Regions from separate parts of the Mesorhizobium sp. WSM4814 genome, predicted to be linked through region 1. Evidence: predicted binding sites of a transcription regulator. Region 1 holds the regulator's gene; the other holds the start of a gene.
The links. Region 1 encodes LexA, which represses DNA repair genes until DNA is damaged. Its sites were predicted from a motif close to TGTTCNNNNTGTGTTCNG; they were not measured.

Region 2: AC0L2V_RS06085 (DUF3072 domain-containing protein) is a predicted target of LexA. The motif match lies at 2,960-2,977, and genes of this name have one in related genera.

The regions. Positions count from the first base shown of each region.
Region 1 is NZ_JBVVQT010000029.1:1,124-8,914, forward strand. It holds gene gltA (citrate synthase) at 1-278, opposite strand, end outside; gene gltX (glutamate--tRNA ligase) at 459-1,883, opposite strand; gene AC0L2V_RS28635 (ComEC/Rec2 family competence protein) at 1,987-4,443, shown strand; gene lexA (transcriptional repressor LexA) at 4,437-5,189, opposite strand; gene AC0L2V_RS28645 (molybdopterin molybdotransferase MoeA) at 5,294-6,499, opposite strand; gene moaC (cyclic pyranopterin monophosphate synthase MoaC) at 6,499-6,996, opposite strand; gene trpC (indole-3-glycerol phosphate synthase TrpC) at 7,063-7,791, opposite strand, start outside.
Region 2 is NZ_JBVVQT010000002.1:565,151-572,941, reverse strand. It holds gene AC0L2V_RS06100 (hypothetical protein) at 59-334, opposite strand; gene AC0L2V_RS06095 (helix-turn-helix domain-containing protein) at 564-1,706, shown strand; gene AC0L2V_RS06090 (ATP-dependent DNA ligase) at 2,191-2,865, shown strand; gene AC0L2V_RS06085 (DUF3072 domain-containing protein) at 3,012-3,230, shown strand; gene AC0L2V_RS06080 (phospholipase D-like domain-containing protein) at 3,372-4,832, shown strand; gene AC0L2V_RS06075 (endonuclease/exonuclease/phosphatase family protein) at 4,986-5,786, shown strand; gene AC0L2V_RS06070 (hypothetical protein) at 6,236-6,529, shown strand; tRNA gene AC0L2V_RS06065 (tRNA-Ser) at 6,963-7,052, opposite strand; gene AC0L2V_RS06060 (septal ring lytic transglycosylase RlpA family protein) at 7,461-7,791, shown strand, end outside.

The sequences.
Region 1 (7,791 bases):
TGCTCGGCCAACTGGTCGATCGGATAACCGCGATGCAAAAGGATGCCGGCATCGCCATCGATGAAGGTGATTTCCGACTCGCAACTTGCTGTCGAGGTGAAGCCGGGATCGTAGGTGAAGGCCCCGGTGGTGCTGTAAAGCGCGCCGATATCGATGACGTCAGGTCCGACCGAGCCGCTTCGCACCTTGAGTTCGTGGGTTTTGCCGCCGAATTCAAGTTTCGCGGTCGACGCGTGGGTTTTGCCGCCAAATTCCATTTTTGTCGCAGCTTCGGACATTGCAAACTCCTTTTTGTTTTCTCATGTCGGCAAAGGCAAAATTTCTGCAACGCAACACGTCGAAAGTATCGGAGTTCGCGCGTTTGCGCCCGCAATTGGATTGCGTGCCAAATTGGGCCAAGACCTAATGTTGCACTGCGAAACCCACCTTTCAATGCCAATCTTCTTGGGCCAGTTTTGCTAATCGATTTGATCCGCGACGCGCGCCAGGCTTTCCTCGCGGCCAAGCACGGCAAGCACGTCGAACACGCCGGGCGAGGTGCTCTTGCCGGTGAGCGCCGCGCGCAGAGGTTGGGCCACAGCGCCAAGCTTATGGCCGCCGGCGAGCGCATATTGGCGGATCGCCGCTTCGGCCGCTGCGGCCGTCCAATCCCCTGAAATCGCCTTCAGCGCCGCATGGGCGCCCCGCAGGATCTCGCGCGCCTCACCGCCGAGCAGCGCCGCCGCCTTCTCGTCGATCGGCAGCGGCCGCTCGGCAAACAGGAAGGCGGCACCGTCAACCAGCTCGACCAGCGTCTTGGCGCGCTCCTTCAAGCCGGGCAGGGCGGCCAGCAACTGCGCCTTGCGTGTGTCGTCGAGGCGCGCTGCGATCGCCGGGCCGCCTTCGAGATAGGGCAAGGTGTTGATGAAGATATCGAGCAATTCGGCGTCGTTCATGCGCCGCATATGCACGCCGTTCAGCGCCTCGAGCTTGGCGAAGTCGAAGCGGGCGGCCCCCTTGTTGACATCGCCGATGTCGAACCACGCAATCATGTCGGCGATCGACATGACCTCGTCGTCGCCGTGGCTCCAGCCGAGCCGCGCCAGGTAGTTGAGCAGTGCCTCGGGCAGATAGCCCATGGCGCGATAGGCTTCGACGCCGAGGGCGCCGTGCCGCTTCGACAGCTTGGCGCCGTCGGCGCCATGGATCAGCGGGATATGCGCCATTGACGGCACCTCCCAGCCCAAGGCTCGATAGATCACCATCTGGCGGGCGGCATTGGTCAGATGGTCGTCGCCGCGGATGATGTGGGTGATGCCCATGTCGTGGTCGTCGACGACGACGGCATGCATATAGGTCGGGTTGCCGTCCGAGCGTAGGATGATGAAATCGTCGAGGTCCTTGTTGGGGAAGCGGACTTCGCCCTGCACGCGGTCATGCACCACCGTCTCGCCTTCGGCCGGCGCCTTGATGCGGATCGCGCCCCTGGCGCCAACCGGCGCCTCTGACGGGTCGCGGTCGCGCCAGCGGCCGTCATAGCGGGGAGGCAAGCCCTTGGCCCGCGCACTCTCGCGCATTGCCTCCAACTCAGCGGGCGCCGCATAGCAGTAATAGGCTTTGCCGAGGCGCACCAGCTCCTCGGCGACCGCGCGGTGGCGCGGCGCGCGCTCGAACTGCGATACCGGCTCGCCGTCCCAGGTGAGGCCGAGCCAGGAGAGCCCATCGAGGATGGCAGCGGTTGCCGCATCGGTCGAACGCTCGCGATCGGTGTCCTCGATGCGCAGCAGCATCCTGCCGCCGGTGTGTTTCGCATACAGCCAGTTGAACAGCGCCGTGCGCGCCCCGCCAATATGCAGGAATCCGGTGGGCGAAGGGGCAAAACGGGTGACGACCTTGTCGGACATGGAACTCTCGGGGCAAGCGCAGGAAACGGATGTGGCTGCGCGGACTTTCGCGCGTTGCGCGTTCATGTAGCATAGGAGGTCAAGGGCGCAAGGGGCGAACCCTATGGCTGGACCAGGCCGCGGCGTGGACGAGAGCGAGGGCGCGAACGCAAGCGTCAGCGAACGATCGCTGTTCGCCGACGTTCCTCACGCTGAGCCGCTACCCGTTTCGCTGCCTGCGTCGCCGCCGGGCATCCAGCCTCTTTCGCCGGATCGCTCGGCGCCGATACCGGCTCCAGCACCCGGCCCTGTCATTCGTTTTCGCCGACAGCTCAGCCATCTTTCACCATCCGGTGTCCGCAACAGCGTGGCCTCGGCAGCCGGCCTGGAACTCGACCGCGGCGTCGCCTTCCTGCTGGTGCCGGTTTTTCTGGCATGCGGGGTGATCGTCTATTTTTCGCTTGCCGTCGAACCGGACTTTGCCCAGCCCGTCGCCGTCGTGGTCCTCACGGCATTGTGTGCGGCCGTCACGCGCTCACGCCGCAAAACGCATCTGTGCTTCATGGCAGCGTTGCTGTGCGCGCTTGGTGTGCTCGCCGCCAAGGTTGAAACCTGGCGCGCCGGAACGAAGATGCTCGGTTCGGAAATCCAGACCCGGCTGACCGGCCGTGTGGTCAGGCTCGACCAGATGGCGAACGGCCGGATCAGGCTGACCATCGACGTGATGTCGACCGCCCGGCCGACACTGCGTTATGCACCCGAACGTGTCAGGGTGTCGGCACGCAAGATTCCCGCTGAGATGACCGCAGGCTCGGTGGCAACCGGCTATGTGAGGCTTCTGCCTCCAACTGGCCCGGTCAGACCGGACAGCTTTGACTTCTCCTTCGACAGCTATTTCGCCGGTATCGGTGCCAGTGGCTTTTTCCTCGGCAGTCCAAAGATCGTCGTCTCCGAAGATGCACCGTTATCCGCACGCCTTTCTTCGTCGATCGAGAAGGCGCGCGAAACCATCGCCGACCATATCAGGGACAGCATCGGTGGTGCCGAGGGGGAGATTGCCGCTGCGTTGATCGTCGGCGTGCGTGCCGGCATCCCCGAAGAGATAAACGAATCGATGCGGCGCACCGGCATCTACCACATCATCTCCATTTCCGGCCTGCACATGGCGCTTGTCGCCGGCACCGTCATGGGATTGCTGCGCGGCGCCTTTGCGCTGTTTCCCGACTTTTCGTCGCGCCGGCCGGTCAAGAAATATGCGGCTGCTGCCGCACTCGTCTCCATCGCTGCCTATCTGATCTTTTCCGGTATCGTGGTCGCGGCTGAACGCAGCTTCATCATGCTGGCGGTAATGCTTGTCGCCGTGCTGTTCGACCGGGCGGCACTCACCATGCGCAACCTGGCGATTTCGGCCATCGCCGTTATCGTCGTGTCGCCGCACGAGGTGGTCGGCGCAAGCTTCCAGATGTCGTTCGCCGCGACTGCGGCTCTCGTGGGCGCCTATGCCGGTTGGTCCGACTATCGTGCCGACAAGGCCAAGGCGCCGCGACAGCGACGGTCACCGGCCGCTTTCGTCACGCGCAAGGTCGTCGCCGGGGCAGGCACCATCGCAATGACCTCCATCATTGCCGGCAGCGCCACCGCGCTCTTCGCCATCTGGCACTTCCAGCGCGTCTCGCCGCTCAGCCTGTTCGCCAATCTGGCCGTCATGCCGATCGTCACGATCGTCATGTTCCTGGCCGTCCTCAGCGCCCTGTCAATGCCTTTCGGCCTCGACGGCCCCTTCCTCTACATGATGGGCAAGGGCCTGACGGCGATGATCGCAATTTCGGGATGGATCTCGGAGCGTTCGCCGATCGATGCAGTCGGACTGATTTCGTTGCAATCGGTTCTGCTGGTGACGGTCGCCCTGGTCATCGCCACGATGGCGACGACGTGGCTGCGGCTTGCCGCACTTCCCTTTGCGCTCGCCGGCCTGCTGACGATTTCCGAGACGCGCACCCCCGACGTGCTGATCTCGGAGGATGCGCACCTGGTGGCGCTGCCGATCGGCGGCGGCGAACTTGCCGTCAACCGGATGCGTTCGAACGAATTCACCACCGACAACTGGAAACATGCGCTGGTTTCAACAACGATCGTCGAGCCGGAGACATTCGAAAAAGGAGATGTGCAGTTCGACATCGCCGACCCGGCCGACCTGCCGCCGGGAGCGCCTTTCACCTGCACTGCCGGCCTGTGCTTGGCCCGGCATCCGTCCGGCGCGCTCATTGCGCTCGCCGACAACCGCAAAACCGCGCGGCCGGCCTGTGCCTTTGCGGATTTGATCGTCATCGACGACGCCACAGCCTATTACAAACCCTGCCGCAACCCGCTGGTTCTCGTCGTCACCAAACGGCAGCTCGCTCGCATGGGCAGTGCCGCCGTCTTCTTCGATCCGCTATCGGCGACGACGCGCGCAGAAATCCGTTTTGCCGTCAGACAGCCATACAGGCCCTGGCATGAGCAGCGGCGATTTTCGCGCGAGGCGAGGGGCCTGCCGCCATACCGCAGGGCCGAGAAACCCCAGAAGCCTGCCCTTCAGTAACGCCGGATCAGTCCGACGAGCTTGCCCTGCACCTTGACCCGGTCCGGCCCGAAGATGCGCGTCTCGTAGGCCGGATTGGCGGCTTCCAGTGCGATCGAGGCACCTTTGCGGCGGAATCGTTTCAGCGTCGCTTCCTCCTCGTCGACCAGAGCGACAATGATCTCGCCAGGCTGCGCGGTGTCGGCGTTGCGGATGATGACCGTGTCGCCGTCGAAGATGCCGGCCTCGATCATCGAATCACCCTTGACCTCCAGCGCGTAGTGCGTGCCGCCGGTGATCATGTCCGGTGGCACCGAGATCGAATGCGTCTGGTGCTGGATGGCGTCGATCGGCACACCGGCAGCGATGCGGCCCATCACCGGTATGGAGACGGTGGCAACGACGTCGTCGTCATTGCCGGCGGCACGCATGCGCGAAGGCGCCGGCTTGATCTGCCGTCCGAGGCCGCCCTGTCCAAGCCCGCCCTGGCCAAGGCTGCCTTGAATGACGCTCGGCGAGAATTTGCGCGCCGCATTGAGGCCCGGCGCGATCGAATCGGGCAGCCGCAGCACCTCCAGCGCGCGGGCGCGGTTGGGCAGGCGGCGAATGAAACCGCGTTCCTCCAGCGCCGTGATCAGCCGGTGGATCCCCGATTTGGAGGCGAGGTCGAGCGCTTCCTTCATCTCGTCGAACGAGGGCGGAATGCCGCTTTCCTTCAGTCGTTCGTGAATGAACATCAGCAGTTCATGTTGTTTGCGTGTCAGCATCGCGACCCCCAACAGAATCAGAAAAACAAACCCAGAACAAACACTATCTGTTCCAGTTGTGTTCCGCAACCATTTAAAGTTTAATGAATGTGTTGACGTTTTGTTCAGCGTAGCATCAGCACGCTGCAGGCGGCGCCCGCTGCGGCTGCGGGAGCGAATGGCTCGCGCACGACCAGTCCGTTGGCGTCGGCCAGCATTCTGAGCATCGAGGAATCCTGGATACTGAACGGCGTTGCCTCAAGCGTGCCGGCTTCTTCCTTCACCACCGCGCGTACATAGTCCTGCCTGAGATCGTTGGCCGGCATGGCGGCGCCGAGCCGCGCCTGACGCATGTCCTGGCGGAAGGCGCGGCCGCCGAGCCGCGCCAGCAGCGGCTTCAGAAAGAGCTGCGTGCAGACCAGGCTGGCCACCGGATTGCCGGGCAGGCCGATGCAGCGGATGGCGCCCAGCCGCCCGAACATCAGTGGCTTGCCGGGCCGCATGGCGATTTTCCAGAAATCAAGCGCCATGCCTTCGCCGGTCAGCACGTCATGGACGAGGTCATGGTCCCCGACCGAGGCGCCGCCCAGCGTGACGATGACGTCCGCGCCTGCGTCGACGGCTTTTGTCACCAGCGCGGCGATCGCCTCCTTGCGGTCGGGGGCGATGCCGAGATCGAGTGCGCTGGCGCCGACCGAGCGGGCCGCGGCGGCGACGCCATACGCATTGGAGGAGATGATCTGGTCGGGGCCAAGGTCGCTGCCCGGCGGCAGCAATTCGTCGCCGGTGGCGATGATGGCGACCAGCGGCCGTTTCACCACGCGGACCTGCTGGTGGTTGGCCGACGCCGCCAGCGACAATGCCGCCGGATCAAGCAGGCGGCCTTTCTCCAGCAGCGCGTCGCCCTTCGAGAAATCGAGCCCGAGGCGGCGGATGTTGCGGCCTTCAACCGTGGGCGCGGTCACTTCGACCATGCCGCCGCCGAGGTCGCGGACATTCTCCTGGATGACGATGGTGTCGGCGCCTGCAGGAAGCGGCGCGCCGGTGAAGATGCGCACGGCCTGCGCCGGGCCGACTGTTCCGGCAAAGCCTCGTCCGGCCGGCGCCATGCCGATCACCGAAAGTCTCGCGGGCACGGACGCGACATCGTCGGCCCGCACGGCATAGCCGTCCATGGCCGACGCGTTGAATGGCGGCTGGGTGCGGAGCGCCATGAGCGGCTCCGCCAGCACGCGGTCGGCGGCATCCATCAGGGCGACGCTTTCAGCCTGCAAGGGCGCAGCATCCGCAAGCAGGTGCTCGAGCGCCTCGGCGACCGCCAGCAGCGCCATTATTGGCCTGCCCCCTGGGCATCCGCCTTGTAGTCGCCGGATTTGCCGCCGGTTTTTTCCACCAGCCTGATGCCGGAGATCGCCATGCCGCGATCGACCGCCTTGGCCATATCATAGATGGTCAGGCAGGCGACCGAGACGGCGGTCAGCGCTTCCATCTCGACGCCGGTCTTGCCGGTGACGCGGGCCAGCGCCGTGACCTTCAGGCCGGGCACCGTCGCGTCAGGTTCGATGTCTACCGATACCTTGGTCAACAGCAGCGGATGGCAGAGCGGGATCAGTTCATGCGTCCTCTTGGCCGCCATGATGCCGGCGATGCGCGCCGTGCCCAGCACGTCGCCCTTCTTGGCATCGCCGTCGAGAATCATTTTCAGCGTTTCGGGCCGCATCGAGACAAGACCTTCGGCGATTGCCGTGCGGGTCGTCTCCGCCTTGTCGCCGACATCGACCATATTGGCTTCGCCTTTCGCGCCAAGATGGGTGAGGGCGGCCGACATCGTCAGGTCACCCTGGAGCGACGTGCGTCCGTTTGGACGCACAAAGTACACTCTGACGCTTTGCATCTATGCATCATGCTCTCCGAACATCGATTCCGATTTTCGGGCAGATGCATTGGCGGGCGCCTTGCCCGTCAAAAGCAGGTGCGTCGCAGTGGCCACGTCCTGTTGCCGCATCAGGCTCTCGCCGACGAGGAAAGTGCCAATGTCGCTCCGTTCCAGCCTGCGGCAGTCCTGGTGCGAGAAAATACCGCTCTCGCTGACCAGCAGCCGGTCGGCCGGCACCATCGCCGCGAGCCGCTCCGATGTCTCGATGCTGGTTTCGAACGTCCGCAGATTGCGGTTGTTGATGCCGATCAGCCGCGACGACAGTTTCAGCGCGCGTTCCGTCTCGGCCTCGTCATGCACCTCGACCAGCGCATCCATGCCGAGCTCGAACGCCGTCGTCTCGAGTTCCCTGGCCACGGCGTCATCGACGCTCGCCATGATGATCAGGATGGCGTCCGCGCCCCACGCACGGGCCTCGAACACCTGATAGGGCTCGAATAGAAAATCCTTGCGCAAAGCCGGCAATGTCACGGCGCTGCGCGCATTGGTGAGGAATTCAGGCGCCCCTTGGAAAGACGGCGCATCGGTCAGCACCGAGAGGCAGGCAGCCCCACCTTTGGCATAGGCCCTGGCCAGCGCCGGCGGATCGAAATCGGCGCGGATCAGGCCCTTGGACGGGCTCGCCTTCTTGATCTCGGCGATCAGCGCGAAACTGCCGGATTTGCGTTTGGCTTCAAGGGCCGAGAG
Region 2 (7,791 bases), on a different contig from region 1:
CGATGAACCGCTGAGGCGTGATTGGAATAAGTTTACTCGCTGACCGATAATTGGTCTTTCAATAGTCCCAAATCAGGGCGCACTCGCGAGATCTATACTGTCCAGCAATCATAAGTTGGCGGTAATCCCGCAATTTTTGTTCTGGGACATGAAATCCTCGCCGAAATTCCGCCGCCTCTTTCGGAGTTCGTGTGCAACCGAGTCTACTGGCGGTGACTTTCAAACTCGCCAGTGAGCATCCGACCTTGGCTGCAATATCTTTCAAAGGTTCGTTATTAAAATATCCATCAAGAATTATCTTGCGACGAGCTTCTGTTTTGAGGTTTGCGTTCATTTCGTTGCCTCCTCAACTACGCTTTCACCGTGCCAGACTCTATACGCACCACGTTGAAGAGTGTCGTTATCGTCGCATCCAGAAACTTATCTCGGAATGCATTTCTTGCTGTAACCCAGTGTGATAGCCCTCTGTGGACTCGCGTTCAGCTGGTCTTGCCAGATGGCTGTGATACACCACATGATTGCGGTGGCGATGGGCATACCGGAATCGGATACGGCACTACGCGATGGACGCTAAGAGGCAGGACAAGGCGCTTGCGAGGCAGGCGCTTGAGCGCGATCGACGTCGTTGGCCGCGCGAAGCTCAGCCTTACAATGAGGCTGCCCCGTCACTTGCGCCGGCGCTCGAACCTTTGCCCTTTTCGACGCTCGAACTGGCGCCAGAAGATCAATTCGTCGCTTGGCAGGCGCATATGGCTCCGCTTGTCGAGATCAAGTTGCCGGATGACAAATCGCTCGACGATGGCTTTCCCGCCGACCACACGGCTTGGAACCTCGGCGGCATGCTGATCGTTCAACAGCGCGCACCGGCACATAGTTATATGCGTTCTGCTGCGAAGCTTCGGTCCAGCTCGATCGATCACTGGTATATCGCTTTGCCGCATACTGGCCGGTCGTGGACGGAGGTCGATCGCCGCGTAGCGGAAAACCAGCCGGGCAAATTGGAGATTAGATCGCTTGGCTACCCGTTTCGGGGGAGGGCAACGGAATCCCAAAGTCTCTTTCTCTATTTGCCGCGTGATTTGTTCGCCGATGCGGCGGCAACCCTGGACGCAAAGAATAATTCAATTCTGTCCGGCAACTTTGCCAACCTTTTGCTCGACTACCTCAAGAACATCGAAGCAAGACTGCGCAGTCTCACGGTTGACGATCTGCCCCGCATCGTGCACGCAACACGCAGCATGATCATTGCCTGCCTCTCGCCCCCGGCGGAACATGCCGCGGCCACCGAACAATTGGTGAGTGTCGCGCTGATGGAGCGAGCCCGTCGATACGTCCACAACAATCTGGATGCGGCTCATCTGACGCCGGATTCAATGTGCCGGGCGCTCGGCGTCTCGCGCTCTCGTCTTTATCAGTTGTTCGAACCGAGCGGTGGTGTTCTCCACTACATACAAAGTCGCCGACTTCTGGCAGCCCATGTTGCGCTTAGCAATCCGGCGGACAGCCGGCGCATTGTTAATATTGCCGAAGCCGTCGGGTTTAGTTCAGCGGCTAATTTCAGCCGAGCTTTTAGCAAGGAATTCGGCTACAGCCCCCGCGAAGTCCGAAGCTCCGTGGTGTTACCGCGCCCCGCCCACTCTGTTTCGCATGCCGGACACGAGGAGGCCTCTTCCTTTGAACATTGGCTCAAAGCGCTCGGAAGCTGAGTACAGGATCGGGAAGCTCATGGACCAGAATATTTTCGTGTCGCGTCCACCGCGCCATCAATTATAGCCAATTCCCGATTTATCGACCAACTGTTCATCGATGTCGCCGCGCATCACAGCGGAGCATACATTGCAACTACGCAGCATAAGACACTTGTTGAGACCGCGAGTCGTATGTTTGCCAAGTCAAGAAACAAAGAGATAGAGCGGTTCTGCGGTTCCTTGAAATGACGAACCGCTCTAGCCCGGATTATCTCACCAGCAAAGGGCTGCGTAGGCTGGCGGCGATCCCGGACAGCAATTAGCCGGTCGGGAACGGTGCAAGAGCGCCGCGCCGGGCAAGATATGTACGCCGGGATAAGTATTAGGATGCAAAGCTAACGACAGATCGGCTTCGTGCGTAGATGCTTGCAATGCTTGGCGGGGGCTCGGCGGCTTGGCGGGGGCTCGGCACAGGTGGCAGGCATCATGTTGGGGAGATGTCGTGCTGCCTGTGCCGATAGCCGCCGCTGCGCGGTCAAAGGTGGCGTCATTGAGTAAGCGTGCCAAGGTCGTTGGCGGCCGGCTGGAGTTTCTTCCGCCGCAGATCCCGACTCGGGTCGAGCGGCCGCCTGAAGGTGAGGGCTGGGTCCACGAGGCCAATCTCGACGGCTATCGAACCCAGATCATCATCGATAATGGCGGTGTGCGTCTTTACAACAAGAACGGCCGCGACTGGACCACGAAATACTGGCCCATCGCACTAGCCGTCGATCTGCCATGCCGGACTGCCATTCTCGACGGCGAAGTCATTGTTCCCGGCGAGCAGAGCGCTTTCGATTGCCCTGCGCTGGAAGCGGCGATCTGGAACGAGCCGAGCCGGCTGGTGTTCGTCGCGTTCGATATCCTCCATCTCGACGGCCACGATCTAGGCTCCTTGCCGCTGCTGCAGCGCAAGCAGGCGCTGTGGCAACTGATTGAGCCTGGCCTCGGCAAGATCCAATACAGTGAGCATTTCGAGGGCAGCGCGCTGGCGCTCTTCCGCACCGTCGAGAAGATCGGGCTCAATGGAATTATCTCGAAGCGCGCCGACAGCCGCTACAGGAGCGGACTGTCGAGCACATGGCTGAAGGCCAAAAAATTTGAAGAAGCCGACTCCCGAGTTGGGGGTCGTTTATGAGCCAGGCACGGCTCCAATGCCCTGATCGCTGCTCACGGGCGTCCTCACCGATTTGAGGCCTACGCGGGCGGACGCGACGCGCATACCAATCTGGCGGAACAAATCATGATCATTCTCATTGTGGTGATCATCAAGGGAGATTGATCATGGGTGACCGGCACAACCCAAAAATCGAGGCACCGGCAAATGTCGAAAAGGACCCGGAAGATTGGATCAGCGGAGATGATCCCATGACCCCCGCACAAGCCTCCTATTTGAAAACTTTGGCCGAACAGGCCGACGACCCTGACGCCTATGCTGACGGCCTCAGCAAGGCGGAAGCCTCTAAACGCATCGATGCACTCCGGGAGAAGTTAGGCCTGTAGTGCCCGCTCGTGGCTGTTGGCCTCCGGCGACGGGGCCGTTCCATCGAACCCGACAGCGGCTCTGTCCAGTTTGTTACCGTGGTCTGACCCCGGGGATGAGTTGCATTGCGTTCTGCAACCGCTCGCTGGATAGTCCTGGCGATGTTGCAGACCTTATTGACTCATTGGCCCCAGGTCCTCGCGATCATTTCGGTGGTGATGGCGGCCATCGGCATCGTCCACGCCATAATGACGAAGGAAGACGTCCGCGCCGCCACGGGTTGGGTCGGCGTGATGTTCCTGTCGCCATTCCTCGGCGCGATCATCTACGCCGTTGCCGGCATAAACCGCATCCGTCGTGCCACGATCAGCGCCATGCGGCCCCTTTCCAGCGAGGCGGCTTCCGCAAAACATGAGCGCAACTTTGCCGCCGAGGAACTGATTGCCGAGCGGTACGGCCAACGCTTCACCGGCCTGAAGACATTGGGCGACAGGGTGGCCCGGCGTGCCCTGACCTCGGGAAACGCGATTGCGATATTGGAGACAGGTGACGAGGCCTATGCCGCAATGTGCCGAGCGATTGACGGCGCTCAACGCACTGTCCTGCTCGAGACCTACATCTTCGACAATGACGATGTCGGGCGGCTTTTCGTGGAATCTCTCGCGCGAGCCGTCCAGCGGGGTGTCAGCGTTCGCGTGCTGATCGATGCCGTCGGGGCGCGTTACTCCGTCCCCAGCATTCTTGGGCGCCTGCGAGAGGCGGGAATCCCGGCAGACCTCTTCAACGGCAACATTGTCATGGGCCTGCGTCTTCCCTACGCCAACCTCAGAACGCACCGGAAGATCCTGGTCGTCGACGGCACGATTGCGTTCACCGGAGGGATGAACATCCGAAAGGGATTCTCAGCCGAGTTCGCCGGCTCCTCCAGCGCGAGGGACACGCATTTTCAGGTCACCGGGCCGGTCGTTGCCGACCTTTTTTCGGTTGCCGCCGAAGATTGGCGCTTCGTGAGCGGCGAGTTCCTGAAAGGCGACACCTGGCAAGTGGCCGCGCTTCCCGCGGCTCCCGGTCAACCGATGCTGGCGCGGGCGGTTGCATCCGGGCCGGATGCCAGCATCGAAACGAACCACAACTTGCTGATCGGGGCATTTTCCGTCGCCCGCAAATCGATCCGCATCATGTCGCCCTATTTCCTGCCGGATCGGGAACTGATCAGCGCGCTGACGACCGCAGCCAGGCGAGGCGTCGAGATCGACATCGTGGTACCGGCGATGAACAATCTTTTCCTTGTTGACCGGGCGATGACGGCGCAATTCGATCAGGTCCTGAAGCACTATTGCCGCGTATGGCGCACGCAGGGCTCGTTCGATCATTCGAAGCTGCTGTCGGTCGATGGAGTTTGGGCTTTTATAGGATCCTCCAATCTTGACGCCCGGTCCCTGCGGCTGAATTTTGAGATTGATGTAGAGGTTCTTGATGCAGGCTTTGCTGCGGAGATTGAAGCGCGGATCGGATCGGCAATCGCCTCCGCCACGTCTGTAACGATCGAAACCTTGAGAGCCCGGCCATTCATCGTCCGCCTGTTCGACCGAGTGTTGTGGCTGGGATCGCCCTACCTTTAGAGGCTTTCTCGTTCTGCCCGAGGCAATTCGGGCGACGCAGCCATCGCTCCTTTCGAGCGCCGCATCTCGTCAGGGCAGGAAGCAGCGATTGCAGATCCTGTTTGAGTGAGACAAAGCTAAGTCTTGAAGGTAGTGAGGACGAGCAGCAGACTCATGCAAAGAACTGGACAGAGCTTTCCTGCAAGTGTGCTCAAATCCATTCGCGACAGAAAGAAGCAGAAGGCGAAGGCTGCGCCGTCCGAAGGGACACGCCCTGCGGGGACTCTGGTCGCATCTTACAATGTTCACAAATGCGTGGGCGTCGACAGAAAGTTCGATCCCGAACGAATCGGTCGCGTCATCCGGGAAATCGGCCCGGATGTCATTGCGTTGCAGGAAGCGGACAATCGCTTTGGAGATCGTGCCGGCCTTCTGGATCTGCTGCGTCTCGAATTGGAAACAGGCCTGGTGCCGGTGCCGGTGTCCGGAAACGGCAAAGGACACGGCTGGCACGGCAACGTTCTGCTTTTCAAACGGGGCATCGTTCGCAATGTCCATCAGATAAAGCTCCCGGGGCTGGAGCCGCGCGGAGCCCTGGTTGCCGAAATCGATCTGGACGAGAAACGAACTCTGCGCATTATCGCAGCCCATCTCGGCTTGCTGCGCCGATCGCGCTCCGAACAGGCCCGTGTCGTGCTCGAAATCATGAACAGACCGGACGAAAAACCAACACTGCTGCTCGGCGATTTGAACGAATGGCGACTCGGAAACCGTTCCGCGCTGAATACGCTGCACACGACTTTCGGTCCCGCGCCACCGGCGGTCCCCACCTTTCCATCGAGTCTGCCGCTGCTGTCGCTCGACCGGATCATGGCAAACCGACACGGAATGATCTCATCCGTCGAAGCCCATGACACGCCGCTTTCGCGGGTCGCCTCCGATCATCTGCCGCTTATAGGATTCGTTCGCCTGTGATGGTGCTGCCCAGCCCCATGAATGGAGATCGGTTCAAAGGGAAGCTCTAGCCGGACTGGCGGAGCGGGGCGGCCCAGCGGCTTTGGTTGCGGAGGAGGTCGCTGGGCCTGGCGAGCCTTCGGGGGCGTGCTCCACTTGGCTGGTGAATATGTGCTGCAGATCGACGAAGCTCGACATCCAGGCGCTGATTGACAGGCTCCGCCGTGACCACGGCTCGATGCATGACGACCTGGTCGGGCTATTTGTTTGCTCAAATTGCAAGGCTGCCGGCCGTGACCGCCGGCACGTTGAGAGCGTCCTCGGTTGCGGGCTCCAGCGGCACGCCGTCAATTCGCACGGGGCGGGCGGTTTGCTCCAGTCCGGAAATTCCGATTTGGAGGCCGCCATTGCACAGCTGCCCTGCGACATGCGAGTTTGTCAACCAAATGGCTCATCATGGGAGTCTCGTCATGTCCATTCGCCGGATTGCGTTGACCTCGGCAGCGGTCACGCTTGCCTTCACAACCCTCGCCCAGGCCAGGCCGGACACCCGCGCCATGACCTGCCAACAGACGCAGGCGCTAATCCAGAGCCATGGCTCGGCGGTGCTGACCACCGGCCCGAACACCTATGCCCTCTACGTCCGCCGGTACAGCAATGCGTGCGACTGGTCGGAAATCCCAGCGGTAGGGTTTGTGCCGACGCTCGATGGCCAGTGCTTGGTTCATCGATGCAGAGAGCCGCTCTACACTCCTCCCGGCTGACGGTGACGAGCATAGCTATTCTGCTGCGCCTTTCGGCAGGTAGCCCTTTTCCCGCAGATACGTGGTCAGGATCTTCTCGACCATCGATGACCGCCGCTACGCCGCTCGCTCGCCACAGCGCTGTTGAGGGCGCGCTCGCCAGCGGCTTCGCTACCGCCGACCTACGCCACGCGGTGGGACACGACCGGAAGTAGCCAGAAGTGCTCCCCAAAGAGTCAAATCTCATGTTCCAGTCTTGGAACTGGTTTCCCCAGATTACGGCATAACCCAAGATCGGAACGAGGCTCGCAAATTGCGGGAGCCTAGTCCGGGTTAACGAAGCAGCATATGTCCATCTTGGGCTGCATTTCATCGGTGGCCTGCAAATCACTGTCCGTAGATTAGTGCGTAACTCTGGCAAATCGATAAATTACTTAGATAAATCAACGGCAGTTGGCGGAGGGAGTGGGATTCGAACCCACGGTGGGCTTGCACCCACGCCGGTTTTCAAGACCGGTGCCTTAAACCGCTCGGCCATCCCTCCATCGTGATTTTTCAACCACCTGGATGCTCGTCCTGATCGCAACGCGTACCCTGTGGGCACGCCTCGGAGATCGTTCGCTCTTCATTGCTCTAGTGCGCCCAACGAAGTCCTGTCAACCGGCTGTTGCCGGTTCCTGCCAGGGGCAGGGCACGGGTGCTTGACGGCGGGGCTTGAGCAGGACGAGCAGCGCTGCGCCGAAGCTCGAAACGCCGTGATTTCTCACAGCGATCGCCGGGACGGCTTGTGCCACAATCTCGCCCGGTTCCGACCATAATCGGTTAATACGGTGATAAACAATTCCTGTGCACAAGGGATTGCGAATCAAGGTGTCGCTGGCATTGTCGGGTAGGTTTTGGCCCTGCCGACGGTCAAGTTGCGGCGCCTTTGTTGAGAGGGGACAATCGAAAAATGCCAAGCACGACGCGCCCGCGTCTTCGTCGCGCTTCCGCTTTCGCGTTGTGTGCCCTGTCGGCTGCCTTGCTGGCGGCTTGCGCGGCGCCGCCACAGCCAAAGGCAATGGTCAACAAGAAGCCTCGCTCCAAGGAATATTTTGCCGAATCCGAATATGGCGTAAAAGCCAGCCCGCGCGTTAGCTTCAAGATGTCGGGCCTGCAGCGTGGCGGCGGACGCGATCAGCTCGGCAAGCCCTATCAAGTGCGCGGCAAGTGGTATTATCCGAAGGAAGACAAGCGCTACGCCAAGAAGGGTCTCGCCTCCTGGTATGGCGAAGCCTTCCACG